2 regions of the Neptunicella sp. genome follow, and region 1 is predicted to be linked to the other one. Evidence: predicted binding sites of a transcription regulator. Region 1 holds the regulator's gene; the other holds the start of a gene.
What was found. Region 1 encodes NrdR, which represses ribonucleotide reductase genes. Its sites were predicted from a motif close to AAACACNANATNTNGTGTTT; they were not measured.
Positions count from the first base shown of each region.

Region 2: nrdA (class 1a ribonucleoside-diphosphate reductase subunit alpha) is a predicted target of NrdR. The motif match lies at 7,694-7,713, and genes of this name have one in related genera.

Region 1 is NZ_JBLWWF010000021.1:3,153-13,928, forward strand. It holds gene ACTD55_RS15585 (aldo/keto reductase) at 379-1,362, shown strand; gene ACTD55_RS15590 (ion transporter) at 1,501-2,304, shown strand; gene ACTD55_RS15595 (DUF6265 family protein) at 2,301-2,756, opposite strand; gene nrdR (transcriptional regulator NrdR) at 2,852-3,301, shown strand; gene ribD (bifunctional diaminohydroxyphosphoribosylaminopyrimidine deaminase/5-amino-6-(5-phosphoribosylamino)uracil reductase RibD) at 3,304-4,431, shown strand; gene ACTD55_RS15610 (riboflavin synthase) at 4,438-5,100, shown strand; gene ribBA (bifunctional 3,4-dihydroxy-2-butanone-4-phosphate synthase/GTP cyclohydrolase II) at 5,148-6,254, shown strand; gene ribH (6,7-dimethyl-8-ribityllumazine synthase) at 6,363-6,836, shown strand; gene nusB (transcription antitermination factor NusB) at 6,855-7,280, shown strand; gene thiL (thiamine-phosphate kinase) at 7,290-8,255, shown strand; gene ACTD55_RS15635 (phosphatidylglycerophosphatase A family protein) at 8,265-8,753, shown strand; gene dxs (1-deoxy-D-xylulose-5-phosphate synthase) at 8,948-10,776, opposite strand, start outside.
Region 2 is NZ_JBLWWF010000004.1:17,324-28,099, reverse strand. It holds gene ureC (urease subunit alpha) at 1-1,507, shown strand, start outside; gene ureE (urease accessory protein UreE) at 1,546-2,007, shown strand; gene ACTD55_RS03950 (urease accessory protein UreF) at 2,013-2,726, shown strand; gene ureG (urease accessory protein UreG) at 2,747-3,379, shown strand; gene ACTD55_RS03940 (hypothetical protein) at 3,412-3,633, shown strand; gene yfaE (class I ribonucleotide reductase maintenance protein YfaE) at 3,675-3,920, opposite strand; gene nrdB (class Ia ribonucleoside-diphosphate reductase subunit beta) at 3,948-5,078, opposite strand; gene nrdA (class 1a ribonucleoside-diphosphate reductase subunit alpha) at 5,206-7,530, opposite strand; gene ubiG (bifunctional 2-polyprenyl-6-hydroxyphenol methylase/3-demethylubiquinol 3-O-methyltransferase UbiG) at 7,962-8,687, opposite strand; gene gyrA (DNA topoisomerase (ATP-hydrolyzing) subunit A) at 9,083-10,776, shown strand, end outside.

The sequences.
Region 1 (10,776 bases):
CGGGGATATTCTTGTGGTCAAACTCATTATTGCTAACAGCCCAGTATAATTGCCATTTTTTTAAAAAGTCGAATAGCAAGGTGCCGTAATTGTAAAGTAATGTGATCAATGGGGGGAATGGAGAGATCGAATGACGACGTTTATATCCGGCAACTAACCCCTGTGCCCAATTTACACTCTCCGTTATGGTGGAGTCTTGATGCGCCTTTTGCGGCTTGAGCAAGTAATAAATTTAACAGATAGTTAAAAATCACAATGGCACTGGTTGGCCTGTTTCAGTTAGGGTGGTGTGTCGAATAGCCGCTTTGGATCTTGGATGCAATTAGCGTAATAATCCAAGCCGTGGCTTTTTCTAAAATGAGATTAAATAGGTATCAAATGAAATTTAGAGCGTTAGGACAACCTGGCTTTACGGTCAGTGAAGTCGGATTGGGTTGCTGGCAATTAGGTGGCGACTGGGGTCAGGACTTTAGTCAACAGCAGGCTTTTTCAATTTTAGAGGCGGCACTGGAGAGTGGCGTGAGTTTTCTCGATACCGCTGATGTCTACGGCGGTGGCAAGAGCGAACAGCTAATCGGTCAATTCTTGCAACAGACGGATCGACAAGTCAAAGTGGCGACCAAGTTTGGACGGGGCGGGGATGTGTTCCCGGATAACTACACCGAGCAAGCGCTGCGTGAGGGGGTAGAAGCCTCAATTCAGCGTTTGGGGGTTGAGAGTCTGGATCTTGTCCAGTTACATTGTGTGCCTACCGAGGTATTACGCGACGGAGCCATTTTTGACTGGCTGCGTAATTTAAAGCAGCAAGGATTAATTCAGCATTTTGGTGCCAGTGTGGAAACTGTTGAAGAAGGACTGATTTGTCTCGAACAGCAGGGGTTATTGTCGTTGCAGGTTATTTTTAATCTGTACCGTCAAAAATTGGTTAAAGAGCTGCTGCCGCAAGCTAAAGACAAAGGGGTGGGTATTATTGTTCGCTTACCGCTGGCCAGCGGTTTATTAAGTGGTAAATTCACTACCGATACTCGCTTTCATGAGTCTGATCATCGTAATTTCAACCAGAATGGTGAATGTTTTAACGTGGGTGAGACTTTTGCTGGTTTACCGTTTAATAAAGGCGTAGAGCTGACCGAACAACTCAAACAATACGCGCCTGCCGGAGTCAGTATGGCGCAATTGGCGTTACGTTGGATCCTTGATCATGATGCGGTATCTACCATTATTCCCGGTGCCAGTTCAGCGGATCAGGCACAAGCCAATGCCGCTATTTCAGCGTTACCTCCATTGAGTGATGAATTGCATCTGGCGTTAAGTGATTTTTATCATGCCCAAGTGCACCAGCATATACGCGGTCAGTATTAATCCCGTCGGCCCAATGCCGATTGATTGATCCCGAAATCGCCACATAGTTGATTATGTGGCGATTTTTTATTGCAGCCCGTTTAAATTTAATTAAATTACCCCATTTAGCCCTTACTTATTTCGCTCAGACTATTCCGAATGTATCAAACCATCCAAAACCAGTTATTAAAGCTTAAAAATAACCGCATTTTTGAATTATTTGTGGTGTCAGTCATTATCGTGTCGGCGCTGGAAATTGGCGCTAAAACCTATGATCTGCCGCCAATTGCGGCCACGATGACGTATTTTCTGGATTTGTTTATTACGGTCTTTTTTCTGTTTGAAATCAGCGTGCGTTTTATTGCCGAACCGAATAAACGGGCCTTTTTTAAATCGGGTTGGAATATCTTTGATACCTTGGTGGTACTCGTTAGCTTAATTCCCATTCAAGATACCGAAATGGCGCTATTGGCGCGGTTGGTGCGAGTCTTTCGGGTGTTGCGAATGGTGTCAATTATCCCTGAACTGCGTATTTTGATTAACTCATTGCTCAGAGCGCTGCCACAGTTAGGTTATGTGGTGTTACTGATGTTTATTATTTTTTATATGTACGCTGCTGTGGGCAGTTTCTTGTTTAAAGACATCAATAACGATTTATGGGGCAATATTGCCATTTCGATGCTGACCTTATTCCGGGTAATGACCTTTGAGGACTGGACCGATATTCAATACGAAACCATGGATGTTTATCCATTTAGCTGGATTTATTACCTGACGTTTATCTTTTTCACGGCATTTGCTTTTTTAAATATGGTGATTGGCATCGTGGTTAATGTCATGGAACAAGAGCATGCTAAAGCCAGACAGGCTAGTGATACTGAGCCTAGTATAAGTGAGTTACAGCGGGAAATTCTTGAGTTAAAAGCGATGGTACGCGGTTTAGCAGACAAAAAGAGTGATTAAGATTGTTTTATCAACGTCAGACTAAACCCTTTACCGTTGTTATCCCGCACATCGACTTGCAGTTCAGATGCGGAGATTAAGCGATATTCAATCTGATTCGGAAAGTCGTGGTCAGGATTGTCAAATCGTACTTGATGGTCACTACACTGAGTCAGTTTAAACGCGATGGGCAGCGGATTATGCTTTACCTTGGCGAGGTAAAATAGTTCACCATTCATCGACAGCAGACGCAAACTTTCCTGCGCAACGTTTTTGCCATCTTTTATGGTGCTTCCAGTACCTTCAAATGTGTCGGCTGAAAGTTGCTGCCACACCTCGTTAATTTGCGTCTTTTGACCTTGGGTAGACCAGTAACCAACCAGCCATTGATAGTGATTGGCTTGATGACAATCAGCCAGCGCTATTGGAAAATAAAAACTTAACACTACATATGAAACTAAGGTGTGTCGCATAACTAACTCGTTAATGAAGCTGTTGCTTGGCGGCTTTTTTTGATAGCTTAGCGGCAATTTAATAACTTACCAGCCAATTAGGTTGAGATCCTGCTATGTTTTGTCCATTTTGTTCGGCTCAGGAAACCAAAGTCATTGACTCCAGATTAGTGGCGGAGGGACATCAGGTACGTAGACGCCGTGAATGCATTAGTTGCCATGAGCGATTTACCACTTTTGAAACGGCGGAACTTGTCCTGCCTCGCGTTGTGAAGCGGGATGGTTCACGGGAACCCTACAATGAAGACAAGCTACGTGCGGGTCTGCAAAGAGCATTGGAAAAACGCCCGGTGGATACCGAAAAAGTCGAAGAATGCATCAACCGGATTAAGTCTGCGTTGCGTGCTACCGGTGAACGGGAAGTCAGCAGCGAGCTAGTCGGCAACCTGATCATGGATGGTTTGAAAGAGCTGGATAAAGTCGCTTATGTCCGTTTTGCCTCGGTGTATCGCTCCTTTGAAGATATTCGTGAGTTTGGGGAAGAAATCGCCCGTTTAGGAGACTGACATTGTCATCATTTAGTGTGCAAGACTACCGCATGATGAATCTGGCACTGCAGCAAGCCGCGCAAGGTGCCTATACCACTTCTCCTAATCCGATGGTGGGCTGTGTAATTGTTAGTCCAGCAGGCGATATTGTCGGTCAGGGTTGGCATCAGCAAGCCGGAACGCCTCACGCCGAAGTCCACGCCTTGCAACAAGCCGGTGAAAAAGCCACTGGAGCGACCGCGTACGTCACACTTGAGCCATGCAGTCATTATGGGCGCACACCGCCTTGCGCTAATGCGTTAATCAAAGCCGGTATTAAAAAAGTGATTTGTGCCATGGTGGATCCCAATCCACAAGTATCAGGGCGCGGCCTTGAGTTACTTGCGGCAGCGGGGATCGAAACCGCCTATGGATTGCTGGAACCACAAGCCTTGGAACTGAATCGAGGTTTTGTGAAAAGAATGCAACAGGGTAAACCTTTTGTAACGCTAAAAATGGCCGCCAGTGTGGACGGAAAAACCGCGCTACAGAATGGTCAAAGTCAATGGATCACCGGTCCCGCAGCACGTCAGGATGTACAACATTATCGAGCTCGATATTGCGCTATTTTAACGGGTTCCGGTACCGTATTGGCTGATGATCCGTTACTCAATGTGCGTTTGGAGGACATCAGTCAGCCAGTCACTTATTTAGATTCGGGCAAAGTTCGCCAACCCTTGCGCGTTATTGTGGACAGCGACAATAAAGTGTCCAGTCAACATCGCATTGTTAATCAAGGTGACGCGGTGTTATTAGCCAATAAAACCCGTAATAGCCAACCTTTTGGCGACAATGTCAGCCAATGGCAAGGCCCGGAAAACTTGCTGGGTAAAATCGATCTTGATGTATTGTTAAGTCATTTAGGTCAATCAGACATTAATTCAGTGTGGGTAGAGGCGGGGGCCGGTCTTGCCGGTGCATTGCTGGAAGCCAAGCTAGTGGATGAAATAATACTCTATATCGCCCCTAAAATTATGGGTGACAAGAGCCGTAATTTATTAAATTTGCCATTGTTTGAACGCATGCAGCAAGCGATTGAGTTACAATGGCAAGATGTTCGACAGGTTGGTGATGATTTAAAAATTGTTGCTAAGCCGATTTATCAATAGGTTTTTATGTTTACAGGAATTATCGCCGCTACCGGTAAAATTGAGAGTTTACAAAATAATGGCACGGATGTTCGATTACGGGTCAATGTGGGTAAACTGGATATGGCCGATGTGGCCTTAGGCGACAGTATTGCTACCAACGGGGTATGTTTGACTGTGGTTGAGTTTGACTCACAGCATTTTAGTGCCGATGTCTCATCGGAAACAATAACCCGAAGTGGTTTTGCCCATTATGCCAACGGTCAGGGGGTTAATCTGGAAAAGGCCATGTTACCGACCTCACGTTTTGGTGGCCACATTGTCAGTGGACACGTCGATGGTGTCGGTGAGGTGAAAAGTATTGATGACAAAGGTAAAGCTGTTGAAATATGGATTAATGCCCCCACTAACTTGGCCAGATACATTGCCGAAAAAGGGTCGATAACGGTCGATGGTGTCAGTTTGACGGTTAATCAAGTGGATGGTGCGGCATTTCGGCTCACCCTTGTACCGCACACCATGCAAGAAACCATTATTGGTAGTTATCAGCCCGGCAGCAAAGTGAACCTTGAAGTTGACGTTATCGCCCGTTATCTGGAACGTCTGATGCTAGGCGACAAGGCTGCTGAATCGACGGCGAAAAATGATATTAGCTTAGCCTTTTTGGCCGAACACGGTTATTTAAAATAAAAGCTATCTAAAATAATAATTACCTACAGTAAAGGTCATATAACACTATGCTCAATACCACCGCAGAGATCCTGGAAGATATTCGTCAGGGGAAAATGGTTATTTTGATGGATGATGAAGATCGCGAGAACGAAGGCGATCTTATCATGGCGGCTGAACATGTTACTCCGCAAGCGATTAATTTTATGGTCACTCATGCCCGTGGGTTAGTGTGTATGCCGATGACGGAAGAACGCTGTCGTCGTTTGAATTTACCCTTGATGGTGACCAACAATGGTGCGCAGTTCAGCACCAATTTTACCGTGTCAATAGAAGCCGCCACGGGGGTCACTACCGGAATCTCTGCCGCTGATCGAGCCAGAACGATTCAAGCTGCGGTCGCGGTTGATGCCAAAGCCAGTGATATTGTTCAACCGGGGCATATTTTTCCATTAATTGCCAAGCAGGGCGGTGTATTGAATCGCGCAGGTCATACCGAAGCTGGCGTTGATTTAGCCAGACTAGCCGGGTGCGAACCCGCCAGTGTGATTGTTGAAGTGCTCAATGAAGATGGCAGCATGGCGCGTCGTCCTGAGTTGGAAGTATTTGCCGCCAAACACAACATTAAAATCGGTACCATAGCCGATTTAATCGAATATCGTAATTTGCATGAAACCACGATTGAAAAGATTGCCGAATGTAAATTACCTACTGAATACGGTGAGTTTGATTTAATCACCTACAAAGATGCCATCGATAATCAATTACATTACGCATTGCGCAATGGCGCGGTTCAGGCACAGCAGCCGACGCTGGTAAGGGTACATTTGCAAGATACATTCAGCGATATGCTGGGGTCGGTAAGGTCTGTGGAACGCAGTATGAGTTTACCCAGTGCCATGAAAGTGATTGGTGAACAGGGGGGCGTTTTGGTGATTCTGGGTAAGAAAGAATCCGAGCAAGACATTGTGCAGAAGATTCATCAATTTGCGGCTGAAGATAGAGGTGAGCAACCGGCTGGTGCAACTTGGCGCGGCAGTTCACGTACGGTCGGAGTAGGGTGCCAGATATTGGCCTCACTTGGCGTACACAAGATGCGTTTGTTAAGTAAACCGAAAAAATATTCTGCATTATCCGGTTACGGGCTGGAAATTGTTGAATATGTTTACGAGTAATATTGGCGAGTAAATTCGACCTAGTAAAATACTCATCCCTGATTGGGATGTTCCATGCTATAATGTGCGCCGCATTTTTTCGGCAGGTTTTTTGGACAGGAAAGCAATATGAATATCATCGAAGGTAATATCCGCGCAACAGGTAAAAAATTTGCCATTGTTGTTTCTCGTTTTAACAGTTTTGTGGTTGAAAGTCTGGTTGACGGTGCCTTGGATGCGCTTGAGCGCCACGGGGAAGTCAATGATCAGGATATTACCTTGGTGCGAGTGCCTGGCGCTTATGAATTGCCTCTGATTGCTAAAAAATTAGCCGAATCGAAAAAATTTGACGCTATCATCGCCTTAGGTGCGGTTATTCGCGGTGGTACTCCACATTTTGATTTTGTGGCTGGTGAATGTAACAAAGGTCTAGCGCAAGTATCGCTAGAGTATGGCATTCCCGTGTCATTTGGTGTGATCACCACCGACAGTATTGAACAGGCTATTGAGCGTTCTGGTACCAAAGCCGGAAATAAAGGTGCTGATGCCGCGTTAGGTGCACTTGAAATGGTCAATGTTGTTGCCCAGATTGCCGGGGAATAATCGATGAAACCTGCGGTAATGAAACCGGCGGCGCGACGTCAAGCCAGAGAACTGGCTTTGCAAGCAGTGTATTCATGGCAGATGACCGGTAATCCGGTCAAGCAAATTGAACTGCACATGGCAACCACCAATGATATGACTAAAGTGGATATGGCTTATTTTCAGGAATTACTGAATCAAGTCGTGGCTCGCGTAGATGAACTGGATAAAAAAATAAAACCGTATCTTGGCCGTTTACCGGAAGAACTGGATCCGGTGGAAAAAGCGATTATTCGGATTGCCACTTATGAATTGCAACATCGTATTGATGTACCTTTTAAAGTTGTCATTAACGAAGCGATTGAACTTGCCAAGTCTTTTGGTGCCGAAGAAAGTCACAAGTTTGTTAATGGTGTGCTGGATAAAGCCATTCACTACTTCCGTAAACACGAACAAGCCGAATAAAAATATAACGTGAAAGAATTTACGATTATCGATAGCTTCTTTAAGCAAAGAAGCTATCAACGCAAGGATGTCCTGATCGGTATTGGTGACGATTGTGCGGTCAGCTCTGTTGCTGCCGGACAAAATCTGGCCGTTACTACTGATACACTCGTCAATGGTGTGCATTTCCCAGAGAATACTTCACCTCAAGCGATAGCCCACAAAGCGGTGGCGGTTAATTTAAGTGATTTGGCTGCAATGGGAGCCGAACCGGCGTGGATTAATTTGTCGCTTTCAATCCCTCAAGTGGATGAACAATGGCTGGACGAATTTTCACAAGGCATGCGTGAGCTGTGTGAGTATTATTCCGTGCAGTTAATTGGTGGTGATACGGTCAAAGGACCACTGAGTATCACGATTACCGCGATGGGGTTTATCCCCGAACAGCAAGCCTTAACTCGCAGTGGTGCCAAACCTGGTGACTTGCTATATGTAACCGGAACACTTGGCGATGCTGCCTTGGGGCTGGACATTGTCCAGAACAAGGTGGAAGTGCCGTATAAGTTTCGCGAATCTTTAACCAATCGACTTAATTTTCCTACCCCACGAGTATTGGCTGGTACTACGTTACGTCGCCTGGCTACTGCCTGTATTGATGTCTCAGACGGTTTATTGTCTGACCTCAAACATATACTAAAAGCGTCGAACTGTGGTGCGGTGGTGAATCTGGATAAAGTGCCGTTATCTCAAGCCCTGCTGGAAAGCGTTGAGCCTCAGGATGGTCTTGAGTATGCGCTAGTAGGTGGGGACGACTACGAGTTGTTATTTTGTATCCCGGAAGAACAGAAAGGCAACCTGGATCGCGCCTTATTGCATTCTAATGTGGCCGTCACCTGTATCGGACAAATGACTGGTCAACCCGGCAAACTGGAGTTGCAGCTGAATAAGCAGCCATTTGAATTTAATGTTCGTGGCTATGAACACTTTAGTGAATAGTTGATTAAAGTGGATAAGCAACTCAGACAACGAATAAAACTAACCCATCCCGCACATTTTCTTGCTTTAGGTTTTGGATCCGGACTTGCGCCTTTTATGCCCGGAACCTTCGGTACATTGGCAGCCATCCCATTGTATTGGTTACTTAGCGATATAACGCTGAGTGTGTATATTGCTGTGGTAGTGATGAGTTCCATTGCAGGCATCTGGATCTGTGGGCGTACTGCTATCGATATGGGAGTACATGATCATTCTGCCATTGTGTGGGATGAAGTCGCCGGTTTCCTGATCACCATGATTGCGGTTCCCCTCAGTTTAACTAATGTGATTGCCGGTTTTATACTATTTCGACTGTTCGATATTCTTAAACCATGGCCAATTAGCTACCTGGATAAGCATATTCACGGTGGGTTTGGCATTATGGCCGATGATGTGTTGGCCGGTATTTTCGCCATGCTGTCCATGCACGGCATGCTGTATTTGGGCTGGATTGGTTAGTTTCGGGCTACGAGCTACGAGCTAAATCTAAAACTGGATCTGCTTAAGCTTCAACCTCCTGTTCATCCTGAGCGTGAGGCACGAACTGTCGAAGGAATGAAAAGAGTCACATTTCAGTGCTCTCTGAGTCTCTGCGAGAGGATATTTTGCTTTTAGCTCGTAGCCCGTAGCTCGCCACTCGGAGCTAATTTTGCCTATTTAAATGCCTGAATTTTATTAATTATTCCTTGGGTATCCAGCCCCAGCTCGGCATACATTTGTTCTTGGGTGCCTTGCAGAATAAATTGATCCGGAAGCCCAATTTTAAGTAATGAAATACTGTGTTTTTGGTCTTGCAGATATTCGCCGACAGCACTGCCAGCACCGCCCATAATCGCATTGTCTTCCACCGTAACAATCATCTCGTGGTGTTGAACTAACTCATCAATAATCTGAGTGTCCAGCGGTTTAACAAAACGCATGTCTATCAGGGTGGCATCCAGCTGTTCGGCCGCTTCACTGGCAAACCCGATTAAGGTACCAAAATTCAGGATCGCAATAGTGTTACCTTGGCGACGAGTGGTGGATTTGCCAATAGGTAATAGTTGCATGCTTTTATCAATAACCGTTCCGATCCCGCTGCCACGAGGATAACGCACAGCTGCAGGTCCTTGGTGTTGATAACCGGTGTACAACATTTGGCGACATTCATTTTCATCCGAAGGGGTCATTATCACCATATTGGGAATACAGCGCATAAAGGAAATATCAAACGCCCCTTGATGGGTCGGGCCGTCGGCACCCACTATACCGGCGCGGTCAATAGCAAATAACACCGATAGATTTTGTAGTGCAACATCATGGATCAACTGATCATAAGCGCGTTGTAAAAATGTCGAATAAATAGCGACTACCGGATTCAGTCCTTCACGGGCAAGTCCTGCTGCTAAGGTCACCGCATGTTGCTCAGCAATGGCTACATCAAAATATTGCTGTGGGTACTGTTTGGAAAACTGCACCATCCCCGAACCTTCACGCATGGCCGGTGTGATAGCCATTAAGGTGTCATCTTGGGCAGCCATATCACATAGCCAATCACCAAAAATGGCCGAGAAATTTATTTTACTGCTGGTGGATTTGGGCAAGCTGTCTTCAGCAGGGTTAAATTTAGGCACCGCATGGTATTTAATCGGATCTTTTTCGGCGCTTTCGAAGCCTTTGCCTTTTTTGGTGACCACATGCAAAATTTGCGGACCATCCATATTGCGCATATTACGCAATGTATCAACGATGCCATTGACATCGTGACCATCAATAGGGCCGATGTAGTTAAAGCCTAATTCCTCAAAAATGGTACCGGGAACCACCATGCCTTTAATATGCTCTTCAGCGCGGCTCGCAAATTCTTTAATAGGGGGAACAGTATTGAGTAATTTTTTGCTGCCTTCACGAATACTATTAAACAAATTGCCTGTGAGAAGTTTGGCCAGATGACTATTTAACGCGCCAACATTCTCCGAAATTGACATTTCGTTATCATTTAAAATCACCAGCATGTCTTTGTTAATATCACCCGCATGGTTAAGTGCTTCAAACGCCATACCGGCAGTTAATGCACCATCACCAATGACGGCAACCACTTTACGGCCTTTATTTTCTTTTTCAGCCGCGATAGCCATGCCTAAGGCTGCGCTGATTGAAGTGGAGGAATGCCCCACTGCAAAGGTGTCATAGTCACTCTCTGGTGGCCATGGGAAGGGGTGTAAACCATTTTTTTGGCGAATGGTCGGCATTGCTGCGCGGCGCCCGGTTAATATTTTATGCGGGTAGGCTTGATGACCTACATCCCATATGAGCCGATCAAAAGGGGTTTTATAGACGTAATGCAGAGCGACTGTCAGTTCAACCGTGCCTAAACCTGAGGCAAAATGCCCGCTACTCATACTCACACTGGTGAGTAAATATTGACGTAATTCGTCGGCTAATTTACGCAGTTTATCCTGCGGTAACTGACGCAGTTCTTCAGGGGTATTGGCCAACGCCA
Region 2 (10,776 bases), on a different contig from region 1:
AGATGTAGTGATTACCAATGCGTTGATTGTCGACCATTGGGGGATTATCAAAGCCGATGTGGGAATTAAAAATGGCCGAATAGCGATCATCGGTAAAGCCGGTAACTCGGATATTCAGGATAACGTTGATATTGAAATCGGAGCGGGTACTGAAGTCATCGCCGGTGAAGGTCAAATTCTGACTGCCGGCGGAATTGACGCCCATATTCATTTTATTTGCCCTCAACAGGTTGAAGAAGCCATGATGTCGGGTGTTACCACCATGATAGGCGGCGGTACCGGACCGGCCACTGGCACCAATGCGACCACCTGCACTCCGGGGCCTTGGAACATTCATAAAATGTTGCAAGCGACTAATGATATGCCGATGAACTTTGGCTTTTTGGGTAAGGGTAATACCAGTTTACCCTTAGCGATTAAAGAACAGATCGAAGCAGGAGTATGCGGGCTTAAATTACACGAAGATTGGGGCACCACACCTGCATCGATTGATAATTGTTTGGCAGTGGCTGAACAATATGACGTCCAAGTGGCAATTCATACCGATACGTTGAATGAATCCGGCTTTGTGGAAAGTACCATCGGTGCCTTCAAGGGCCGAACCATTCACACCTACCACACTGAAGGGGCTGGTGGTGGTCATTCACCGGATATAATCAAAGCCTGTGGTGAAGCAAATGTCTTACCTTCTTCAACCAATCCGACCCGGCCTTATACCATCAATACTATTGATGAACATCTGGATATGTTGATGGTATGTCATCATCTGGATGCTTCCATCCCGGAAGATATTGCCTTTGCCGATTCGCGGATCAGGAAAGAAAGTATTGCCGCTGAAGATATTTTGCATGACTTGGGGGCAATTAGCATGATTGCCTCTGACTCTCAGGCCATGGGGCGAGTGGGTGAGATGATCACTCGGACATGGCAAACCGCACACAAGATGAAACAACAGCGTGGTTCACTTGCACCTGATACCGATCGTAATGATAACTTCAGAGTTAAACGCTACATCGCTAAATACACCATTAATCCGGCTATTAGTCATGGTATCAGTCATGAAGTGGGATCGGTGGAGGTCGGTAAATTAGCCGATTTAGTCTTGTGGAAACCGGCTTTTTTCGGGATTAAACCGGCACTGATTATTAAATCCGGCTTTATAGCAGCGGCGCCAATGGGGGATGCAAATGCGTCAATTCCTACTCCTCAGCCCGTCTACTATCGCCCTATGTTTGGCGCCTTGGGCAAAGCGGTCGCTGCAACCTCCATGACCTTTCTGTCAAAAGCGGCCGTGGAACTCGGAGTACCGGAAAAGATTGGATTGACCCGCCTGATTGGAGCATGTCGTGATACTCGAAATATCAGTAAAAAAGACATGATCCACAACGACTGGTTGCCGCAAATAGACGTGGACGCGCAAACCTATGAGGTGCGGGCTAATGGCGAGTTACTCAGCTGTGAGCCTGCAACCATACTGCCGCTCGCTCAGCGCTACTGTTTATTTTAAGCGCTGTTTATGTATATGTTTTTAAGGAAAATATAGTGATGTTGCAAGTTTATCAACGACTGGATCACGCCCATCAGCCGATTAATGACAGTATTACGCTGGACTATGACACTCGCCAAAAAGCCAGAATAAAATCCACTACCGATCAGGGAGAAGCGATTGCGATTTTTATTGAGCGCGGCCATCCATTAAAAGTAGGAGAAATACTCAAAACCGAATGCGGTAAATTAGTACAAGTAAAAGGCGCGTTAGAAGCTGTGGTAACCGCTACAACGGATGACTGGCAGGTATTTAGCAAAATGTGTTACCACCTTGGCAACCGGCACACCAAAATCCAGATAGGTGATCGATGGTTGCGCTTTAAGCCGGATCATGTGCTGGAAGAGCTGGTGACAAACTATGCATTAGACACCGATCATCAACCGGCGCTGTTTGAACCGGAAAGTGGCGCTTATGGGGCACAACATGGCGCGGGTCATCATCATGAACATGAGCACTGATCAAGATGTCTGCTAATGTCACATCCATTCATCCTCAGGTTAACGCGTTGAAACTATCTCGCTTATTGCAACTATGCAGTGCGAATTTGCCTATCGGCGGTTTTGCGTTTTCACAAGGGTTGGAATACGCCATCGAACAACAATGGATTAAAGATGCAGACAGCACCTGCAGCTGGATCGAACTGAATTTGCGCGAGTCCATCGCTCCGACTGATTTAGCGCTATTGAAACGTTGTTATCAATGTTTGGTTGAGCATGATTTAGCCGGTTTCTGTCAGTGGAACCAGTTTTTGCTGGCTTGTCGCGAAAGTGCTGAATTACGCATGGGCGATTTAGCCATGGGCAAGGCGCTGATACGCTTATTGAACAATATTGAGCAACTGGATCTGAGTGACTACGGCGAATTAACAAACCTGACTGAAATTAGTTTTGTGGCGGCATTTGCGTTCGCGGCCTGGTTATGGGGAATTGACTTAAACAGTGCTTTAAGTGGCTACGGTTGGACCTTTATTGATAATCAGGTAGCGGCGGCCACTAAATTAGTTCCGTTGGGACAAACGCAGGCACAAAATTTGTTATTTGGTTTAACACAGCAAGTTGAAGCGGCTATTGATACCGCAATGACTCTTGAAGATGAACAATTGGGTAGTAGTTTGCCACGTTTGGCAATGGCCAGCGCCTGGCACGAAACCCAATATAGTCGCCTATTTAGATCCTGATTACAGGACGAGGAGTAAAAATGAAACATAAACAAATATTGAGAATTGGAGTAGGGGGGCCTGTAGGTTCAGGCAAAACCGCACTGTTACGTACGCTATGTTTGGCGTTGCGGGATAAATACGATATGGCGGTGGTGACTAATGATATTTATACCCGCGAAGATGCAGAGTTTTTGACCAAACATAACGCACTCGACGCTGATCGGATTATGGGCGTGGAAACCGGGGGGTGCCCCCATACTGCCATTCGAGAAGATGCGTCAATGAATCTGGCCGCCATCGATGAGCTGGAATCCCGTCATCCCGGGTTGGACTTTGTGCTGGTTGAAAGTGGCGGGGATAATTTGAGTGCGACCTTTAGTCCGGAACTGTCCGACCTAACCTTGTATGTCATTGACGTTTCTGCCGGTGACAAAATTCCGCGCAAGGGTGGCCCGGGCATCACCAAATCAGACTTGTTAATTATAAATAAAATTGATTTGGCCCCCATGGTTGGCGCATCCCTTGAAGTTATGGATACGGATGCGAAACGAATGCGAGGTGATAAGCCCTTTGTTTTTAGCAACCTCAAAACGCTACAAGGTGTTGATGAGATCATCGGTTTTATTGAAACCGAGGGGATGTTGCAAGCGCCTCTAGCCGCAGATGCATAATCGATTAATTACAAGAACAGTAGGAACAAAATATGCGATTAATAAAAAGTTTAGCGTTAATGATCTCAGGCATGGGCTTTTCTAGTCTAGTCAGTGCACACGAAGATCATTTTTTAGGTGATGGGATGGGGCATAGTTTTTTTCATCTGCTATTTATTGCCTTGGTCGTATCGGTTGGCATCAAAGCGGTGAATTACTTTCGGCAACGTAAAAACCTTAATCAGGATAAACAATCAGATAATTTACGTGGCTGAGCGGATTATTAAAAAGGCAGTGAGAAATTGCTAAACAGGGATTAGCTCAGTTCGATTTCGATATCACTGGTTGCTATACAGCTGCAGGGCAGTATTTCATCGTCATCAATATAAGCTAAAGGTTCAGTAACATAATGTACTGAACCTTTTAGTAGGCGGGTGCGGCAGGCACCGCAGAAACCTTCCCGACAATGGTAATGCACGTCCAGCTGATTATCTTCCAATGATTGCAGCAAAGTTCGCTCTTGCTGTTGAACATATTCACCGTGATCTTTGACTACAATCATAAAAGGTGTTGCTTTATCGGTCATTAATTAGAGATCGAAATCATCAAATTCGTTGGCGTCAACTTCTGAATCAATTTGTCCCACCAAATAAGAACTGATTTCCGACTCTTGTGGTGCAACCTGTACATTATCCGATACCAGGTAGTTATTCATCCACGGCAGTGGGTTACTGGTAACATCAAAAGGCTTGCCTAAACCAATAGAATCCATCCGGTGATTGGCGATGTATTCAACGTATTGGCACAGAATTTCTTTGTTTAATCCAATCATGGAGCCATGCTGGAATAAATACTCTGCCCATTGTTTTTCTTGCTCAACGGCCTGCATGAATATGGCTTTTGATTGCTCTTTCAGTTCTTCGGCAATCTCGGCCATTTCAGGATCGTCTTTACCTTTCATCCAGATGTTAATTATGTGCTGTGTCGAGGTCAGGTGCAGGTTTTCATCGCGGGCGATTAAACGGATTATTTTGGAATTACCTTCCATTAATTCGCGTTCGGCAAAGGCAAACGTACAAGCAAATGAAACATAAAAACGAATGGCTTCTAGCGCATTGACAGAACACATGCATAGATACAACTTTTTCTTCAGCTCACGCATGGTGATGTTATGGGTTTCGCCATTGATGTTATGTACACCTTCGCCCAATGTTTGCCATAACTGAGTGGCGAATATCAGGTCGTCATAATATTGGGATATATCTGAAGCTCGTTTTTTAATTTCTTCATTCACCACAATATCTTCAAAGATAGCGCTTGGATCGGTAAATAAATTACGCAGTATATGGGTATAGGAACGCGAATGGATAGTCTCGAAAAATGACCATGTTTCAACCCAGGTTTCCAATTCAGGCAGGGATAGTATCGGCAAAAAAGCGATATTCGGGCTGCGTCCCTGAATGGAGTCAAGCAGTGTTTGGTATTTTAGATTGGAAATAAAAATATGTTTTTCTGGCTCAGATAATTTTTGAAAATCAACCCTGTCTTTACTGACATCCACTTCTTCAGGCCGCCAAAAAAATGAAATCTGTTTCTCAATCAGCTTCTCAAACACATTGTGTTTTTGCTGGTCGTAGCGAGCAACGTTGACGGGGTTACCAAAAAACATCGGTTCGAGTAGAGCGTTGGTGGTATTTTGATTAAAGGTTGTATATTTCATAGCACTTCTGAATAAAGATAAATTAACGCACGGGCCCATTACAGCGAACTACAATGAGCCCATTCCCCTTTTTTATAATCACTATTTCAGAATCGATTCCTGATCCTAAGGGCAATAGTGATTGTTGTTATATTTTACAGGCTCCACCTTCACAGCCGTCATCGTCTTCCGTAACAACTTCAACTACGGCTTTTTCGGCCTGATTAACGTTGACTTTTTTGTCTTCCATTGTATCTGAAGCACCATCTCGGGTGTTGTGGTAATACAAGGTTTTCACACCCAGTTTGTAAGCCGTTAGCAAATCTTTAAGCAACAGTTTCATGGGAACTTTGCCACCATCAAACTTGGCTGGATCGTAACTGGTGTTGGCCGAGATAGTTTGGTCAACAAACTTTTGCATCACACCAACTAATTGCAAATAGCCATCGTTAGTAGGTATGTCCCACAATAGTTCGTATTTATCTTTTAGTCGCTCGTATTCCGGAACGACTTGTTTTAACACCCCATCTTTACTGGATTTAACACTAATATGTCCACGAGGTGGTTCGATGCCATTTGTGGCATTAGATATTTGTGATGACGTTTCTGAGGGCATTAAGGCCGACAGGGTACTGTTACGAAGTCCGTGTTTTACGATTTCTTGGCGTAACGTGTCCCAATCATAATGCAAAGGCTCATTACAAACGGCATCCAATTCTTTCTTGTAGGTATCCGTTGGCATCAACCCTTTGGCATACGTAGTTTCATTAAACTTTTTACAAGGTTCAGTTTCTTGAGCCAGTTTGCATGAGGCTTTAAGTAGATAATATTGCATTGCTTCAAACGTGCGATGAATAAGCCCGTTGGCGCTGCCATCAGAGTATTTTGCCTCGTTTTTAGCCAAATAATAGGCAAAGTTAATGACCCCAATACCCAAAGTACGACGACCCATCGTGGCATTTAAAGCAGCCGGTACCGGATAATCCTGATATTCAAGCAAATTATCCAAAGCCCGCACGGTAATATCGGCTAGCTCTTCAAAATCATCCAGTTCGTTAATTTCGCCCAGATTAAAGGCCGACAGGGTACATAAAGCAATTTCACCTTCAGGATCATTTACGTTATTCAAAGGCTTGGTCGGAAGAGCGATTTCAAGACAAAGGTTACTTTGTCTTACTGGTGCTACCGCCGGATCAAATGGGCTGTGGGTATTACAGTGATCAACATTTTGCAAATAGATTCGCCCGGTACTGGCGCGTTCTTGCATAAATAAACTAAACAACTCAATGGCTTTGATCCGCTTTTTGCGAATACTATCGTCTTGCTCATACTTGACATACAGTTGTTCGAATTTTTCCTGATCGGCAAAAAAGGCATCGTACATGCCCGGCACATCAGAAGGGCTGAACAGCGTGATATAATCATCTTTAATCAGACGTTGATACATCAGCTTGTTAAATTGCACACCATAATCCAAATGGCGAACCCGGTTTTCTTCTACACCACGGTTATTTTTAAGTACCAATAGTGATTCTACTTCAAGGTGCCACAAAGGATAGAATAAGGTGGCTGCACCACCACGGACACCGCCTTGAGAACAGCTTTTTACCGCAGTTTGGAAATATTTGTAAAAAGGTATACAACCGGTGTGATAGGCCTCTCCACCACGAATTTCACTACCTAATGCCCGCAGGCGTCCCGCATTAACCCCAATTCCAGCGCGTTGACTGACATATTTTACAATGGCACTGGTGGTGGCGTTAATAGAATCCAGACTGTCATCCGCTTCAATCAATACACAGGAGCTAAATTGACGAGTCGGGGTTCGCACGCCTGCCATAATGGGAGTAGGTAAGGACACTTTAAACAAAGATGTCGCGTCATAAAAACGTTTGATGTAATCCAGACGCACAGATTTGTCATAATTAGCAAACAGGCAGGCAGACACCAGCATATAAAGGAATTGGGCACTTTCATAAATTTGCCCGGTAACCCGGTTTTGTACCAAGTATTTACCTTCCAATTGCTTAACCGCAGCGTAGCTAAAATTCATATCACGCCAGTGATCGATATAATCACCAAGTTCATTCAACTCTTCTGTACTGAAGTCTTCCAGCAAGTGTTTATCGTACTTACCCAGATCAACCATGGCTTTGACATGATCTACCAATGCTGGCGGTTCAAATTGGCCATAGGCTTTTTTGCGCAGATGAAAGATTGCTAATCGAGCGGCTAGATATTGGTAATCAGGACTGTCATCACAAATAAGATCAGCCGCTGATTTTATTAAGGTTTCATGAATGGTTTCGGTTTTGATGCCATCATAAAATTGCAGATGAGCTTTAATTTCTACCTGTGAGACCGAGACATTTTTTAATCCTTTTGCAGCCCAAGTAATGACTTTATGGATTTTGTCCAAGTCGATAGGTTCTTTTTCTCCATTGCGTTTAGCAACAAATATGTTGTCGTTCATGCCAGTCAGCCATTTTAGTTGTTATGTTTAGCGCAAATTCAAGGCTTAATACCTTGGGTTATCTGATCCTGTGGTCTGAAATTTTGTCGATTATTTTGATTTCTTATTAATAGATTCAGATTTATAGGATTAAGCACAAGATAGTGAGGTATTAGGATGAATGCAACCCAATATATGGTGGTTTATTCAACATCGTGAACAATGCATATTTGCCAGTTAGTGAAAGCTCACCGCAAAGCCTTTAAGTGTGCCGAGATCTTTTAAATGCAATACAAAAATAGTGTTAAAAAAGCCTCTAAGTTTTTTTAATTTTAAAATACTTTTTTTAATAGCTATACGATATATAGTGTTGTTTGACATTTGAGCGCACTATATATAGTGATTCTTGACAATGTTGATTTTTATAGCAATGGTGCGATGTTTAGCGGTTTCTAATCATCTTTATGGCAGCATAATAAGTAATTTACATCGACATTATGCTCGGAGAGATAATACTGACGCGAGAGCGGGTTCATATGCAATCCTGTCATATGTTTTGCGTTTAATGCGGTTTGATCAAGCCAGCCTAATAATTCTGATGGCTTAATAAATTTATCATGTTGATGGGTACCTTCCGGAACCAGCTTTAATATTTTTTCTGCAGCGACTATTGCCATTAACCAGGATTTAAAATTGCGATTTAACGTTGAAAAGAACACTAATCCACCGGGTTTTACCAATGTTTCACATGCATTCACTACTGATTGGGGATCCGGTACGTGCTCTAACATCTCCAGGCACGTGACGATGTCGAACTGTTGTGGATGTTGTTGGGCAAATTGTTCAGCGGTGCAGTGCTGATAATCAACCTTAATACCGGTTTCTAAACCGTGTAGTTTGGCCACCGCCAATGAATCATTGGCCATATCGATCGCTGTTACATTGGCCCCCAGGCGGGCCATACTCTCAGCTAAAATACCGCCACCACAGCCTACATCAAGTATGTTTTTGCCAAACAAACCGTTAGCCTGGTGGGCGATATAATCCAAGCGCAACGGGTTAATTTGATGTAAAGGCTTAAATTCGCCTTCTAAATCCCACCATCGACTGGCTAAGGCTGAAAACTTTTCAATTTCTGCTGGGTCGACATTATCTGGTTGATTTAGTACTTCGTTCATGATCATTTTTCTTGGACTGAGTTATCACCATTATAACCATCCGAACGTGATAAATGCATCTGTTACCTTATGCACTTTGACATATGAAGAAAAAACAAACTTGCTGACCGCAGCAGACATTTCATGAGCAAATAAAATGTCAAAGCAAAATGCGCACAACAATTTAATAACTAATTGAATTATTTATATAATACTGTTCGTTTTGATATTTTTTATACAAATATATGATTAGCGATACAAGTTAATAGAAGGTAAAGATGGCTGTTTATTTGTGGATTTGAATGATAGAATCGGGCGCTTATAACAATAATCTATAACTCGCTAATATCGCACTGATTAGGCTACAAACAGCCCAATCAAATAGCGTAAATGAACAATTAGGGACAAGGCAGTATATGACTGATCATGCCAACCAAATTCTCCCCATCAATATTGAGGAAGAACTAAAAAATTCTTATCTGGATTACGCCATGAGCGTTATCGTCGGGCGAGCATTACCCGATGTACGTGATGGGCTAAAACCGGTTCATCGTCGCGTATTATTTGCGATGAATGAACTGAAAAACGATTGGAATAAATCTTATAAAAAATCTGCCCGTGTGGTGGGTGATGTTATTGGTAAATATCACCCTCATGGTGATTCTGCTGTATACGACACTATCGTTCGGATGGCGCAGCCTTTTTCATTGCGTTATATGCTGGTGGATGGTCAAGGTAACTTTGGTTCTGTAGACGGTGACTCGGCTGCGGCGATGCGTTATACCGAAATTCGCATGGCTAAAATTTCCCATGAGTTATTAGCAGACTTAGATAAAGAAACGGTTAATTTTGTACCTAACTACGATGGTACTGAGCATATTCCAGAAGTATTGCCGACTAAAGTACCGAATTTGCTGATTAATGGTTCGTCAGGTATTGCGGTGGGGATGGCAACCAATATTCCTCCACACAATCTGACAGAAGTAGTAAATGGCTGTATTGCCATGATCAACAATCCGGATATTACCATCGAAGAGCTAATCGAGCTTATTCCAGGTCCGGATTTTCCGACTGCCGCTATTATTAGTGGCCGTAAGGGGATCGAAGAAGCTTACCGTACTGGTCGCGGTAAAATCTATATGCGTGCCAGAGCGGAAGTCGAGACCGAAGACAACGGCAAAGAAACGATTATTATCACCGAGATCCCTTATCAGGTGAATAAAGCCCGTTTGATTGAGAAAATCGCCGAACTGGTAAAAGAGAAGAAAATAGAAGGGGTTTCCGCATTACGTGATGAATCTGATAAGGATGGCATGCGTATTGTAGTGGAAGTAAAACGTAACGAATCCGGTGAAGTATTACTTAACCAGTTGTACCGTAATACACAATTACAAACCGTATTCGGGATAAATATCGTTGCGCTGGATAACAATCAGCCGAAGATATTTAATCTTCCGGATATGTTGAAAGCCTTTATTCTGCATCGACGTGAAGTGGTAACCCGCAGAACGGTTTATGAATTACGTAAAGCCCGTGACCGAGCGCATATCTTGGAAGGTTTGGCCATTGCGCTGGTTAATATTGATGAAATTATCGCGTTAATCAAAGCCTCTAACAGTCCTGCAGATGCGAAATTAGCATTAACGGCTGCCGGCTGGAAGTTGGGTGATGTGGCGCAAATGCTGGAGAAAGCCGGCGTTGATGCGGCTCGTCCTGACTGGTTAGAGCCAGAGTATGGTGTACGTGATGGTCTGTATTTCCTGACTGAACAACAGGCACAAGCGATACTGGACTTGCGTTTACATAAATTGACCGGTCTGGAACACGATAAAATATTGGCAGAATATCGCGAGCTAATGGAAGTTATTGCCGCCTTGATGTTTATTTTGTCTAGTCCAGAGCGACTGATGGAAGTTATCCGTGAAGAACTCGAATTAATTCGTGATGAATACGGTGATGAGCGTCGTACTGAAATTACTGCTGCTTCTCATGATATCGACATGGAAGATCTGATTGAGCAGGAAGACGTTGTCGTCACCCTGTCCCATGAAGGTTATGTAAAATATCAAAAATTAGTTGATTATGAAGCTCAGCGTCGAGGCGGGCGAGG